DNA from 2 places in the Microbulbifer sp. ABF4_143 genome. Region 2 is predicted to be linked to the other one. Evidence: predicted binding sites of a transcription regulator. Region 2 holds the regulator's gene; the other holds the start of a gene.
The links. The regulator FNR, encoded in region 2, switches genes on or off when oxygen is low (the NO sensors DNR and NnrR bind a similar motif). The targets are predictions, from matches to a motif close to TTGATNNNNATCAA.

Region 1: a site for FNR is predicted at 2,063-2,076, ahead of ACXAF3_RS15140 (OmpW/AlkL family protein). Genes of this name have one in related genera too.

Annotation. Positions count from the first base shown of each region.
Region 1 is NZ_JBSWWT010000021.1:36,037-42,709, reverse strand. It holds gene ACXAF3_RS15150 (hypothetical protein) at 50-391, opposite strand; gene ACXAF3_RS15145 (type I restriction enzyme HsdR N-terminal domain-containing protein) at 888-1,724, shown strand; gene ACXAF3_RS15140 (OmpW/AlkL family protein) at 2,319-3,071, shown strand; gene ACXAF3_RS15135 (autotransporter family protein) at 3,192-5,660, shown strand; gene bufA2 (BufA2 family periplasmic bufferin-type metallophore) at 5,759-6,220, shown strand; gene bufB (MNIO family bufferin maturase) at 6,230-6,673, shown strand, end outside.
Region 2 is NZ_JBSWWT010000035.1:3,526-10,198, forward strand. It holds gene mmsB (3-hydroxyisobutyrate dehydrogenase) at 1-435, shown strand, start outside; gene hemN (oxygen-independent coproporphyrinogen III oxidase) at 503-1,879, shown strand; gene fnr (fumarate/nitrate reduction transcriptional regulator Fnr) at 1,945-2,676, shown strand; gene ACXAF3_RS17630 (SpoIIAA family protein) at 2,891-3,343, opposite strand; gene ACXAF3_RS17635 (hemerythrin domain-containing protein) at 3,376-3,939, opposite strand; gene ACXAF3_RS17640 (outer membrane beta-barrel protein) at 4,320-4,808, shown strand; gene glyA (serine hydroxymethyltransferase) at 4,961-6,226, shown strand; gene nrdR (transcriptional regulator NrdR) at 6,375-6,673, shown strand, end outside.

The sequences.
Region 1 (6,673 bases), on a different contig from region 2:
ACCCGGCACCAATGGCCCGACTCGGTTCGAATATCCATCCGGGACGGCGCTAGTGTTCGGCAAGTTCCGGGTGGCCATGCTGGGATACATAAACCGACGCCAAGGGGGTACAGGGAGGCGCTGGGGCCACGACGACCTCAGTCTTTTTTCTTCTTTTTTGAATCGCTTTTATAAACCTTGAGCGCTTTACGGCGTCCTTTGGGGTGTGTTCTTCCAGCTCATCCGGGAATGCCTCGGCGTCTGATTTCCGGATGGTCTCAGGGCCGCCCGAGAGTATGCCGCGCTCGTCGAAGTCGGACGGGCCGTTCTTGAACATCTCGTCGGCTACGGACTTCAGCCACTCGTCGAACTCTTTGGTTCCCAGTTCCGGGCGCTTGCGATTGTCACTCATACCAAATCCTTATAACAGAAGTCACCCCTCGGGTATTGTAAGAGAAGCCGGGCAGGCGATTTAAGTAGTGAGCGCGCACCTTTTCGTTAACGGGGTTCATTATCCGTACCTGATCCGCGCCTATTGCCCGTGCATAGGATATGGCGGATAAGGCTGTAAGCCTTGAGATCATCCCGCTGAGTGGTGTGTTTGTAGTGGTCAAGTTTTTTGTCTGATTTTTCGCCATTACAGCAAAGCGAGCCCCCACAGTAAACAGGCAGGAAGAGGGGACAGGCGCCACCACCAGGAGGTGATATTTCGCGGAGTTGCCACTCTGCCACCCCACACTCCATTAGGGGAGGCAGCATATTGTGTAACACCATTTGTAACAATCTGAATTCGTTGAGTTCCGGGCGTAATTTGCTGTAATGAATCTGCCGTGCGAGGTGCCAATTATTGGTCTACCCTCGTTGATGCTGAGGGATCGATCTCAATTCCAATAATTAAGGAGCGCCTCATGGCCAGTATTACATCCACAGTATCCAAGCGGCTTACCACCACCATCCCCAAGTTCAAGAAAGTGCTTCAACAGGCACGGGAGCGGGATGTCAACGAGTCTGACACCGTTACCATCGTTATAGACATGCTGGAGCAGATCTTCGGCTTCGATAAGTACTCTGAAATCACGCGCGAGTATGCGATCCAGGGAACTTACTGCGATCTGGCAATCAAATCCGGCAAGCACATCGATTACCTGATCGAGGTCAAAGCTATCGGCATCAAGCTGAAAGAGGGGCACCTAAAGCAGGCGGTTAACTACGCTTCGCGCGAGGGCATCAAGTGGGTAGTACTGACCAACGGAATTGACTGGGAGATCCACCGCGTGACCCTTGACGGCAAGGTGGTCAATGAGCTTCTGTTCACTATCGACATGACTGAGATCAACCCGCGCAAAAAAGATGCGCAGGAACTGCTATTCACGCTCTGTAAACGGGGCGTAAAGAAGGATCTGATTGACGATCTTTACGAGTACCGACAGTCGGTAAACCGCTACACAATTGGCGCACTATTGCTTACCGATGCGGTACTTTCTTCCGTGCGGCGAGAACTGAGAAAGCTCAAACCAGGCATCAAAGTTGACAATGATGAGATTGCTGAACTTGTCCATCATGAAGTGCTCAAGCGGGAAGTTCAGGACACAGATGCTGCCAGAGAGGCGGAAAAACAGATTGCCAAAATGTTGAAACAGCAGCAGAAGGTAAAATCAAAAGCCAAGTCAAAGCCCATCCAACCAGTTGGGCCGGTGGTGACTGAACCAGCATCGCAACCCCAGCCAGTGTCGGAGCCGGGATAACAAACTGCCCGCGAATTAAGGCTTTTTATCACGCGGTCAAAACCAATCGAGGAGTGCGGCGGCTTCTTCCAGTTTGCCGCCGTATCACCATAGCTTCCTTTCAGAAGATTCAAGCAAAACAGCACTCTTCGGTCAATCATACTGGATGAGTGTAGTGGCCAAATTCACTATGCCACTACAGTTTTAGCCGCCAAAAGCAGGCCAGCCAAGCAATTACGGGGTCCAAGGGAGACTTTTCGACTCCCGCCATCCAACCAATCAAAAAAGTCCGCTACCGAAAGGTAGCGGACTTTTTTGATTGGTGGAGTTGACGCAAGGGGAGCGCAAATGCGCTGAGTTCGATCAACATCAAATTTGACAACGGGCTCCCTATTTCACCCAGACCAATCGAGTGCAACATGCATCCCCATGTGACACAGTTTTCTTCACACGCCTAAAAAATCTCCAGCACTATCGACACCACCTGCTACTTTTTATTGTTACTTCCAGAGCGATTCAATCGCCCATCCCGGCGCGATAAAGCACGGGCAAGCAAACGGATAATTTGCTGTTCGGATGCAGCAACACATTTCGAACCTTCAGATGGAGCTGATCATGGTTTTCAAGCGATTTATCGCCGCATTTTTCTTTGTCGTCATGTTGCTGCCACCGCCAGCCAGCGCCCAGGACGACTGGCTGACTGCCGACTGGGGCGATTTCATTGTCCGTATCGGCGGCAGCTACATACACCCGGACGACGAATCCACGTCGCTGAAATTCCGCGTGCTGCAACACTGGAGCCTGTACAACACCACCTGGGAGATCGACTCCGCACAAACCTGGCAGGTCTCCGCCGTCTGGCGCCCCTCGGAGCTGTGGGGGGTAGAGCTGATGCATATCAACGGCGCCGACTACGACGTCGACCTGGACAATGTCACCGGTATTCCCGGAGACGATCTGGTCGAGCTCGGCGACTTCAAAGCCACCACCACCCTGGCCTTCGTCAACTGGTATCTGCTCGACTCCACCTGCCTGGCGCGCCCCTATATCGGCGCCGGCATCAACTATACGGATTTTCACGACGTCAGCCTGAGCCGCGAGTTCAACGATTTCCTGACCGATCTGGACCTCGCCACCGGCAGAGCCGATTTCAATCTCGGCCACTCCTGGGACTGGGCGGTGCAGGCGGGCGTCGATCTCAGTTTCCGCCGCGACCTGCCGCTGCTGGTCAACGCGTCCGTGCTCTACTACCTGTCGGACACGGACGCCAGGGTCACCTTCCCCACTGAGCTGGGACAGGATCGCTTCTACGCCCAGTTCGACTACGACCCCTGGGTGATCAATCTCGGCATCGGCTACAAATTCTGACCGGACGCCGCCGCCGAAGACGGTGGCGGGTTCGGGATTGTCAGCTAGATTGAATTGCTAAATGGAGCCGCCTGACAACGATTCGAGACGGCAGTTGCCACGAGAAATGCAGGAATAAACGTGGGCAGAAATCAGAGACACGGCGCTTCGGCGCGCAACAGCTCAGGGGCGGCGGGTATCTGCTTGGCCATCGGCCTCTGTGCCGCCGCCCTAGGCGCCCTCTCCGACCGCGCCTGGGCCGAGTGCAGCCCCGGCAACACCGGCACCGCCGGCGCCGACCATATCACCTGCGATCAGGACAATGACGCCGAAGGCGCAGACGTGGAAACCTTCGCCGGCGACGACACCCTGAACCTGGACGGCGGCACCATCGGCAGAGTCGACACCGGCGACGGCGACGACACGATCAACCTCAACGACGTCAACGAGCATCTTACCAATCCCCCGCTGCCGGACGGCAGCAGTGAGGCGGACGAGGAAGACATAGATCCGGAGCAGTTCCAGATCATCGAAGTCATCATCAAAAACGGCATAGATGCGGGCGCGGGCAACGACACCATCACGATGGACAACCGCCACGCGGATGTCGGCGACTTTATCGAAGGCGGCGGTATCGATGGCGGCAGCGGCGACGACACCATCAAGCTGCTGGACGGCCTGGCCTTTCACGTGTGGGGCGGCGATGGCGACGACAACATCATTTTGGACGGCGGCTTCGTCTTCAACTACATAGACGGCGGCGACGGCGACGACACCATCTACTGGGACGAGGGCATCGCCAACGAGGTGCGCGGCGGCAGGGGTTCCGATACGCTCAGGATCGATTCCTTCGCCTATGAAAGTGGTCCGCTGCTGGACGGTGGGGACGACGTCCACGCCGACGACGGCGATATCGACACCCTGACCTTCATCCTCGATCACGAACAGGACGCCAGCCTGCTGCGCAACTGGGAGCGCATCGTCATCTGGGGCAGCTCCAAGATGGCGTTTTTCGGCGCGCTCAATGTCGGCGGCGGCGTGGACGCCGACGGCAATGACCTGGGCCTCGACATTCTGTTCGGTGGCTTGGTGCAGTTTATACCGCAGCAGTTTACCGTCACCGGCAATATCGCCAACGCCGGCACCCTGGACCTGGCCTATAACGGCCGTTTCGACACACTGCTGCTGAACGAGGACGCCGCGGGCAACTACGGCGATTACATCGGCAAGAGCGGCCGCCTGTGGATGGATGTAAGGCTGGACGGCGACGACTCCCCCGCGGACCGGTTCAAGATTGCCGGCGATACCAGCGGGCAGACCGCCATCCGCGTCACCAACCGCGGCGGAATAGGCGCAGCCACCAGTGGCGACGGTATCAAGCTGGTGGAGATAGACGGCAATTCCGCCGAGGGCGCCTTCGTGCTGGACGGCGACTATGTGGCCAAGGACGGGCAACCGGCGGCCGTCGGCGGCGCCTACGCCTACACACTGCACCACAACGGCGTGGCGGACCCGGACGACGGCGACTGGTATCTCCGCTCGATTGCCAATCATCCGGACTATCCGCAGGAGGGGGAGATTCCGCGCTGGCAGCCGGGCGCGGTGATGTACGAGACCTACCCCCAGCTGCTGCGCTCCCTGAACCTGCCCACCAGTCTGCGCAGCCGCGTCGGCAACCGCTTCTGGGTGGGCAGCAGCTACAAGGACGCCAACCACTGCGACTACGCCACCTCGGTGGAGCGCGCCATAGACGGCGGCGGCCCCTGGGTGCGCGCCACCGTGCGGCGGATCGAATCGGAGCCGATGGAATCCACCACCCGCACCAGTTGGGATCAGGATTATTTCCAGCTGCAACTGGGTGTCGACATGCCGCTCAATGTCACCGCGATGGACACGCGGCCGGTCGCCGGCGTCGCGCTGCACTACGGCGATTCGGAAAACGACCTGGAGTCCTTTTACGGCGACGGCAATATCGACGTAAAGAACTACGGCGTCAGCGGTTTCCTGACCTGGTACGGCATGCAGGGCGCCTATGTGGATACGCAGCTGCTGCTGAACTGGTTCGACGCCGATATCACCGCCTTCGACCTGCGCGACCTGCAAAAGGGCGAGGACGCCTTCGGTTACGCCTTCTCGGTGGAGGCGGGGCGCAGCTTCAAGCTGCGCAACCTCTACGCCATCACGCCGCAGCTGCAGCTGGTCTACTCGTCGGAAGAGGCGGACGATCTGTTCGACTCCTACGGCGTGGTGGTCACCGATATCAACAACAACGGCGCTTTCGCGCGACTCGGCGCCACCATCGAAAAGCGTGTCAGCCGGCGCAAGTCGAGCCGCAATATGTTCGGCGAGCTACCCCTGGAGCGCTTCAGCCTCTACGCCACGCCGAGCCTTATCTACAACATCGACCAGGAGACCGATGTCACCGTCTCCGGCACGCGGCTGTACCAGCAGCCGGACGACTGGTTTGGCGAACTGGTGCTCGGCGCCACCTACGACGAGTGCGGCGACCTCTGCTCCATCTACGGCGAGCTGCGCCTGAGCGGCAGCCTGGAAAACTTCGGCGACAGCAGCGGCGGCGCACTGATGTTCGGATTCCGCTACAAGTGGTAGGCCCCCGTTTCCCCATTGCGGCTAGACTGAAAACAAGGCTGTGCGGTCCGCTCCGGTCACCCCGGCCTATTGTCTGTCCGAATACCGAGGAACTCAGTATGAAGAGCGAACGCAACAAGGTGCTGACTGGTGCGTCTCTGGCACTGGCAGCCGCCGGCCTGATCACCAGTGGCGCCAGCCTGGCCGCCGGCAAGCCGGCCGCCAACGGTGAGACCACCGACCTGGTGCACTGCTACGGCGTCAATGTCTGCGGCGGCCACAACGACTGCAAGACCGACGGCAACGAATGCGCCGGCAAGGCCTCCTGCAAGGGCAAGGGATTCGTGGCCATGCCGAGCAAGGCCTGCACCGATGTGGGCGGCAAGGTCAAGGACGACTGGAAAGGCTCGGTCAAGACCGCCGACCTGGCCCACTGCTACGGCGTCAACGTCTGCAAGGGCCACAACGACTGCAACACCGCCAAGCACGACTGCGCCGGCAAGGCCTCCTGCAAGGGCACCGGCTGGGTCGCGATGCCGGCCAAGTCCTGCACCGATATCGGCGGCAAGGTCAAAGACTGACACACCCCCATGCCATCCACCCCGGAGACTGCCGCACAGCCAGCGCCGGGCCCCTTTCTGGGCTTCGGTATCGGGCTGCGCACCCAGCACTTCCAGCAGGTGCTGGAGCAGTCGCCGCCGGTGGACTGGTTCGAGGTAGTGTCGGAAAACTTTATGGTCGCCGGCGGCAAGCCGCGCTATTTTCTGCGCGCCATCGGCGAGCGCTACCCGCTGGTGATGCACGGTGTCTCCCTGTCGATCGGCGGCACGGATCCGCTGGATTTCGACTACCTGCGCCAGCTGAAAGCCCTCGCCGACGCCGTGCGGCCCGCCTGGGTATCCGACCACCTGTGCTGGACCGGTGTCGACGGCCGCAACAGCCACGACCTGCTGCCGCTGCCCTACGCCGAGGAGGTGGTCGCGCACGTGGTGGAGCGGGTGCGGCGGGTACAGGATTTTCTCGGCCGGCGCATA
Region 2 (6,673 bases):
TTCCACGCCGGCCCCGCCGGCTCCGGCCAGGTGGCCAAGATCTGCAACAACATGCTGCTGGCCGTCCATATGATCGGCACCGCCGAGGCGCTGCAGCTGGGGGTGGACAACGGCCTGGATCCGAAGGTGCTGTCGGACATCATGAAGGCCAGCTCCGGCGGCAACTGGTCGCTGGAGAAGTACAACCCCTATCCGGGGGTGATGGACAATGTGCCCGCGGCCAACGGCTACAGCGGCGGCTTCGCGGTGGCGCTGATGCTGAAGGACCTGGGCCTGGCGATGGACACCGCCGCCGGCAGCGCCTCGTCCACGCCGCTGGGCGCGCTGGCGAAAAACCTCTATCAGTTGCACGGCGGCAGCGAGGAGAACCGGCAGCTGGATTTCTCCAGCATCCAGAACCTGTTCCGCCGCCCCGCCGGCGCGGTGGAAAATTGATCTGGATCAAGGGGCGGAGATCCCGCGGCGCTTAACCTCTGCATCGAACTGCAAGAGGTAGAAGAGCATGGCTCACGACCCGGAGAGCGCAGGCCTGTCGGCGGAACTGCTGTCCCGCTACAGCGGCCCCTGTCCGCGCTACACATCCTATCCCACCGCGGACCGCTTCGCGCCGCTGGGCGCCGCCGAGCCCTGGCGCGCACTGGGGGATATCCGCAGCCTGTCGCTGTATGTACATATCCCCTTCTGCCGCTCCCTGTGCTACTTCTGCGCCTGCAACAAGGTGATCACCCGGCAGTACGGGCTCGCCTCCAGCTATCTCGACCACCTGCTGCGGGAGGCGCACTGGTATAGCGACAAGACCGCCGGTGCACCGGTGACACAGCTGCACCTGGGCGGCGGCACGCCCACTTTCCTCGGCGACGGCGACCTGCGCCGCCTGATCGAGGGGCTGGGGGAGGTGTTCGAACTGCGCCCCGGCGACGGGGTCGAGTACAGCATAGAGGCGGATCCGCGCACCCTCGAAATCGATACCCTGGATACCCTGCGCGAGCTGGGATTCAACCGCCTCAGCCTCGGCATCCAGGATTTCAATATCGAGGTACAGCGCTCGATCAACCGTATCTGCAGCCCCGAGCAGGTGGCTCGGCTGACCGAGGCGGCGCGGGAGCGCGGCTTCGAGTCCATCTCCTACGATCTGATCTACGGCCTGCCGCGGCAGGATGTCGCCAGCCTGCAGCGCACGCTGGACCGGGTGCTGGAACTGGCACCGGACCGCATAGCCCTCTACCACTACGCCCACCTGCCGCACCGTTTCAAGGCGCAGCGGCTGATCGAAACGGATTTGATCCCCGGGGCGGCGGAGAAGATTGCCATGCAGCTGGCCGCGGTATCGCGCCTCGGGCAGGCCGGGTACGAGTTCCTTGGCATGGACCACTTCGCCAAGCCGGACGACGAACTGGCCAAGGCGGCCCACGCCGGGATGCTGCAGCGCAACTTCCAGGGCTACACGCTGATGCCGGCGGACGCGCTGGTGGGGCTTGGCGCCTCGGCGATCAGCTACAGCCGCGACGGCTACTGGCAGAACCTGCACAAGTTGAAAGACTATACCCAGGCCATCGGCGAGCGGGGGTCGGCGGCCAGCCGCGGCTGGCTGCTGGATGAGGACGACCGGCTGCGCCAGTGGCTGATCGGCGAGCTGATGTGCCGCCTGCGCCTCGACAAGGGCGAGGCCTCGCGCCGCGCCGGTGCGCCCTTCGATGCCTACTTCCGCGCGGAGCTGGAGCGTTTGCAGCCGATGATCGATGACGGCCTGCTGCGCGACGACGCCGACAGCCTGAGCGTCACCGAGAGCGGGCGCTGGTTCGTGCGCAATGCGGCCTCCGCATTCGACAGCTACTTCCACGGGCAGGAAACCACCGCCCGCTACTCCCGTGTGCTGTGAGGGGGGACTGTAACCGGAGGCCGGGGTACAATCCCCGTATCAATGGTTTGCGATCCGGTTTCGATATGACTGATTCCTCCAAGGCAGTAAGTTGCGGCAACTGCTCGGTCAGGCGCCTGTGCCTGCCCGCCGGCCTGTCCGAGGGCGATATCGACCGGCTGGAGCAGGTCACCCGCCGCAAGAAGGTCGTCAAGGCCGGCGACACCCTGTACCGCGCGGGCGACCCCTTCGCCAACCTCTACGCGATTCGCTCCGGCAGCTTCAAGACCGCGGTGATCGCCACCGACGGCGATACCCAGGTGACCCATTTCGCACTGCCGGGGGAGCTGCTGGGCCTGGACGCCTACAGCGGCCGCAGTCACCCCAGCTACGCCGAGGCGCTGGAGAACAGCAGCGTCTGCGTGCTGCCCTTTTCCCAACTGGAGACGCTGGCGCAGCAGGTGCCGGCGCTGCAGCAGCAGATCTACAACATCTTTTCCGAAGAGCTGAAACAGGAAAACGATATCCTGATGCTGCTCGGCAGGCGCTCCGCCGATACGCGCCTGGCGGCACTGCTGATCAATATCTCCAGCCGCTACGCGCGCCGGGGCTATTCCGCCAGTGAATTCGTGCTGTCGATGCCGCGCACGGATATCGCCAACTATCTGGGCCTCACCGCGGAGACGGTCAGCCGGTTGTTTTCCCGCTTCCAGAAGGAAAAGCTGATCCGCGTCAGCGGGCGCGAGGTCGAGATCCTCGATCTGGTCGGACTCAGCGAGCTGGCCGGCACCCACTGCAGCTACGACAGCGACGGCTGAAATCGGCCGGTTGAGGAAGGGCGAAATCAAAACGGCCAGCGATGCCGGGTTCGGTCGCTGACAGAGTCCTGCAGCCAAAATCGAAGGCAAAGTACTGGGGCGGGTATTTCGAACCCTTGGCGACAGGGACGTATTTACAGCGTTTCGAAATACCCGCCCCTGTGCTTTGCCGCCACTGCAGCCGTTTAAAGCGGAATGCGTGGATCAGGGAGAGTCAGGTGTGCGCGGGAAAAATCCGCCGCCCCGGCTGTTTGGAGCCGGTGGGCGCGGAGCCCTTTTCCGGTAGCGGCTGCGCCAGCCAGTCCAGCGCCTCCTCCGGCTCCTCGAAGAAGCGCGCCTCGCCGGAGATAAACCAGGAGGCGATGCGCGCGGCTATCTCCTGCCATTTTTCGTCGCCGAGTATGGCGACCCTGGAAAACTCATTGCCGTGCTTCAGCGCCAGCTTGAAGTCATCCCAGGCGGCGCGCAGTTCCCAGCCCTCGAAGTCCCGCGCGTCCACCAGTACCTGCACCTGCGGTTTGTCGACCCCCTGCAGCGCGTAGTCTATCAGCGGGGTTATGCGCTCGTAGTCCTCGTGGGTGAGGCGGCCTATGGCCTTGATATAGAGAAAGAACTCGGAGCCGACGCGCTCGACGCCGATCGAAATTCCGTGACGCTTGATTTCCATATTTCCTCCCGGTTGGTGCGTTTGTGAACCGCTCAGGCGACGGCGGCCGCCGGTTCAGTCAGGTGCTGGTGAAGGGATTCGTAGATTTTTTTGGTCTCGGTGTTGAACAGCGGGTCCCGCTGCTCCTGCACCCGGACGCGGATTGCGTCCCAGTCCTCGGCGGTCAGATACTGCTCCACCTGCGGAAATATAGCGCTGTTCTCGAGTGCCATATGGTCGCGCTGCAGCCGCAGGTAGACGTGGCTGGCGCCCATCAGCGTATGCCGTTCCACCGCGGCGTCGTTGGCCACCGCGTAAAACAGCGCACACATCTGCTTGGTGGCCGCGGCGATGCGCCGATGCTGCAGCTGTGCCGCAATCACCGCGTCGCGGTCGTGGATGGGTTTGCCCAGAAGGCACTCAAACACCAGGTCTTCCACCGGGTGGTGCCACTTGTCCGGGTAGACGGAGAAATAGTCCAGCGCGTCCAGCATCAGCCCCAGCGTGGCCGGGTCTCTGTCGCGATGGCTGAAGTCGCGCAACAGCTGTTCGAAGCAGTCGAGCAACTGCCGCATATGTTTGTGGTCGCGGCACAGTTGCCGATAGATAGCGTTCATCCCTGGCCTCCATTGATTTCCGAATACCCCCATTGTTGTCGGCCCCGGGAGTGGTCGCTTGATCTGGATCAAGCCGCGGGCAGTTTGCGCAACGGCGGGTGGGATAGGGCGAATCGAAGATCCGCGCACAGGGTGGAGGCGGCTTTGCGCGGGGTCTGGCTGCGTCAACAGTATGTGACCCGGCGGTTTCACGCGGTTGCATCCGCGCGGGCCGGGCCCGCGGGTATGGAACCAAGGCCCCGCGGCCGCGGTCACAGGATGCCCCGCGGCGATTACCCCCACTTCTGTGACCCGGTAACTGTTCGGCGGGCAACAGGGCGGTTAAAATCCGCGCAACTCTGTATTGAACAAAAGTCTGACCAACAAATTGGGGAATTCCTATGCGTAAGATTGCAAAAGGTGTAGCTGCACTGGCGCTGGTCTGTTCTTCCGCCGCCTCCGCCGAGGGCGGTTACTGGGGCGCCACCGTGGGCCTGATGGATATCGATATGCCCAACGCCGACAGCCCGCTCAACGTGGGCCTGCGCGGCGGCTTCACCCTGCCTTCCGGCTGGGGCTTCGAGGCCGAGTACACCAACTCGCTGATCAGCGGCGAGGCCGACGTCTTCGTCCGCGACGTGGATGTGGATATCCAGACCCTGGCCGGCTACGGCACCTACCGCTCCTACGGCGACCTCTACTTCAAGGGCCGCCTGGGCCTGCTGTACGAGGATGTCTCCGTGGGCAGCTTCAGCGAGGACGACACCGGTATCTCCCTCGGTGCCGGCGTGGGCTTCAACTACAGCCCCAACACCAATATCGAGCTGGAATACACCATGATCGAGGAAGATGTGGGCTTTTGGTCCGGCACCATGACCCTGACTTTCTAACCCCTCCCTCCCTGCGCGGTCCGACCTTTGGCCTGACCGCGCCGTCATTTCTGCGCAGTGCCGATTTCCTTGGTGTACAATGCGCGCCTTTCTATAGTTCAGCCCTATAGTTTCACCCCGTCTGACTCAGCCCGTATTATCGAGGGAACACCATGTTTGATTCATCAGTCACACTTGCCTCCTACGACCCGGATATCTGGGAAGCCATCCAGGAGGAGGACCGCCGCCAGGAAGAGCATATCGAGCTGATCGCGTCCGAGAACTACACCAGCCCGCTGGTGATGGCGGCTCAGGGCAGCAGCCTGACCAACAAGTACGCCGAGGGCTATCCGGGCAAGCGCTACTACGGCGGCTGTGAATACGTCGACAAGGTGGAGACCCTGGCCATAGAGCGGGCCAAGCAGCTGTTCGGCGCCGACTACGCCAATGTGCAGCCGCACTCCGGCTCCCAGGCCAATGCCGCCGTCTATCAGGCCCTGTGCGCCCCGGGCGACACGGTGCTGGGCATGAGCCTGGCCCACGGCGGCCACCTGACCCACGGCGCGCGGGTGAATTTCTCCGGCAAGATCTACAACGCGGTGCAGTACGGCCTCAATCCGGAGACCGGCGAGGTGGACTACGAGGAAGTGGAGCGCCTGGCCCTGGAGCACAAGCCGAAGATGATCGTGGCCGGCTTCTCCGCCTACTCGCGCGTGATGGACTGGGCGCGCTTCCGCGAGATCGCCGACAAGGTGGGCGCCTACCTGTTCGTGGATATGGCCCATGTGGCCGGCCTGATCGCCGCCGGTGAATACCCGTCGCCGATCCCCCACGCCGACGTGGTGACCTCCACCACCCACAAGACCCTGCGCGGCCCGCGCGGCGGCATTATCCTGGCCCGCGCCAACGAGGAGATCGAGAAGAAGCTCAACTCCGCCGTATTCCCGGGCGGTCAGGGCGGCCCGCTGATGCACGTGATCGCGGCCAAGGCGGTGTCCTTCAAGGAGGCCATGAGCCCCGAGTACAAGGCCTACCAGAAGAAGGTGGTGGAGAACGCCCGCGCCATGGCCGAGACCTTCCTCGACCGCGGTATCAATATCGTCTCCGGCGGCACCGACGACCACCTGATGCTGGTGGATCTGATCGGCAAGGAGTACACGGGCAAGGATGCGGACGAGGCCCTGGGCCGCGCCAACATCACCGTGAACAAGAACGCGGTGCCGAACGACCCGCGCTCGCCGTTTATCACCAGCGGCCTGCGCGTCGGCACCCCGGCCATCACCACCCGCGGCTTCGGCGTCGTGGAGACCCAGCAGCTGACCCACTGGATCTGCGACGTGCTGGACGCGCTGGAGAAGGGCGACGCCGAGGCGACCATCAATGAGGTCAAGCAGAAGGTACTGGATATCTGCGCCAAGTTCCCCGTTTACAAAGGCTGATTGTCGACTGTGTGAAAAAGCGGCTCTTCGGAGCCGCTTTTTCGTTGCCGGGGTGCATTCCCCGGTGATTGACCGGCCCCCGCTCAAGAGTCGGCGCGGCTGTGGTAAACTGCCGCCCGTTTTTCAATCCCCCAAGGGCCAATCCCCCATGCACTGTCCTTTCTGCAGCGCAGAAGAAACCAAAGTAGTCGATTCGCGCCTGGTGGCCGAGGGCGACCAGGTGCGCCGCCGGCGCGAGTGTCTGCAGTGCCACGAGCGTTTCACCACCTTCGAGACGGCCGAGCTGCTGCTGCCGCGGGTGATCAAACAGAACGGCCAGCGCGAGCCCTTCAACGAGGACAAGCTGCGCGCGGGTATCCAGCGCGCGGTGGAGAAACGCCCGGTCAGCACCGAGCGGGTGGAATCCGCGGTATCCCAGATCAAGCACGCCCTGCAGGCCACCGGCGA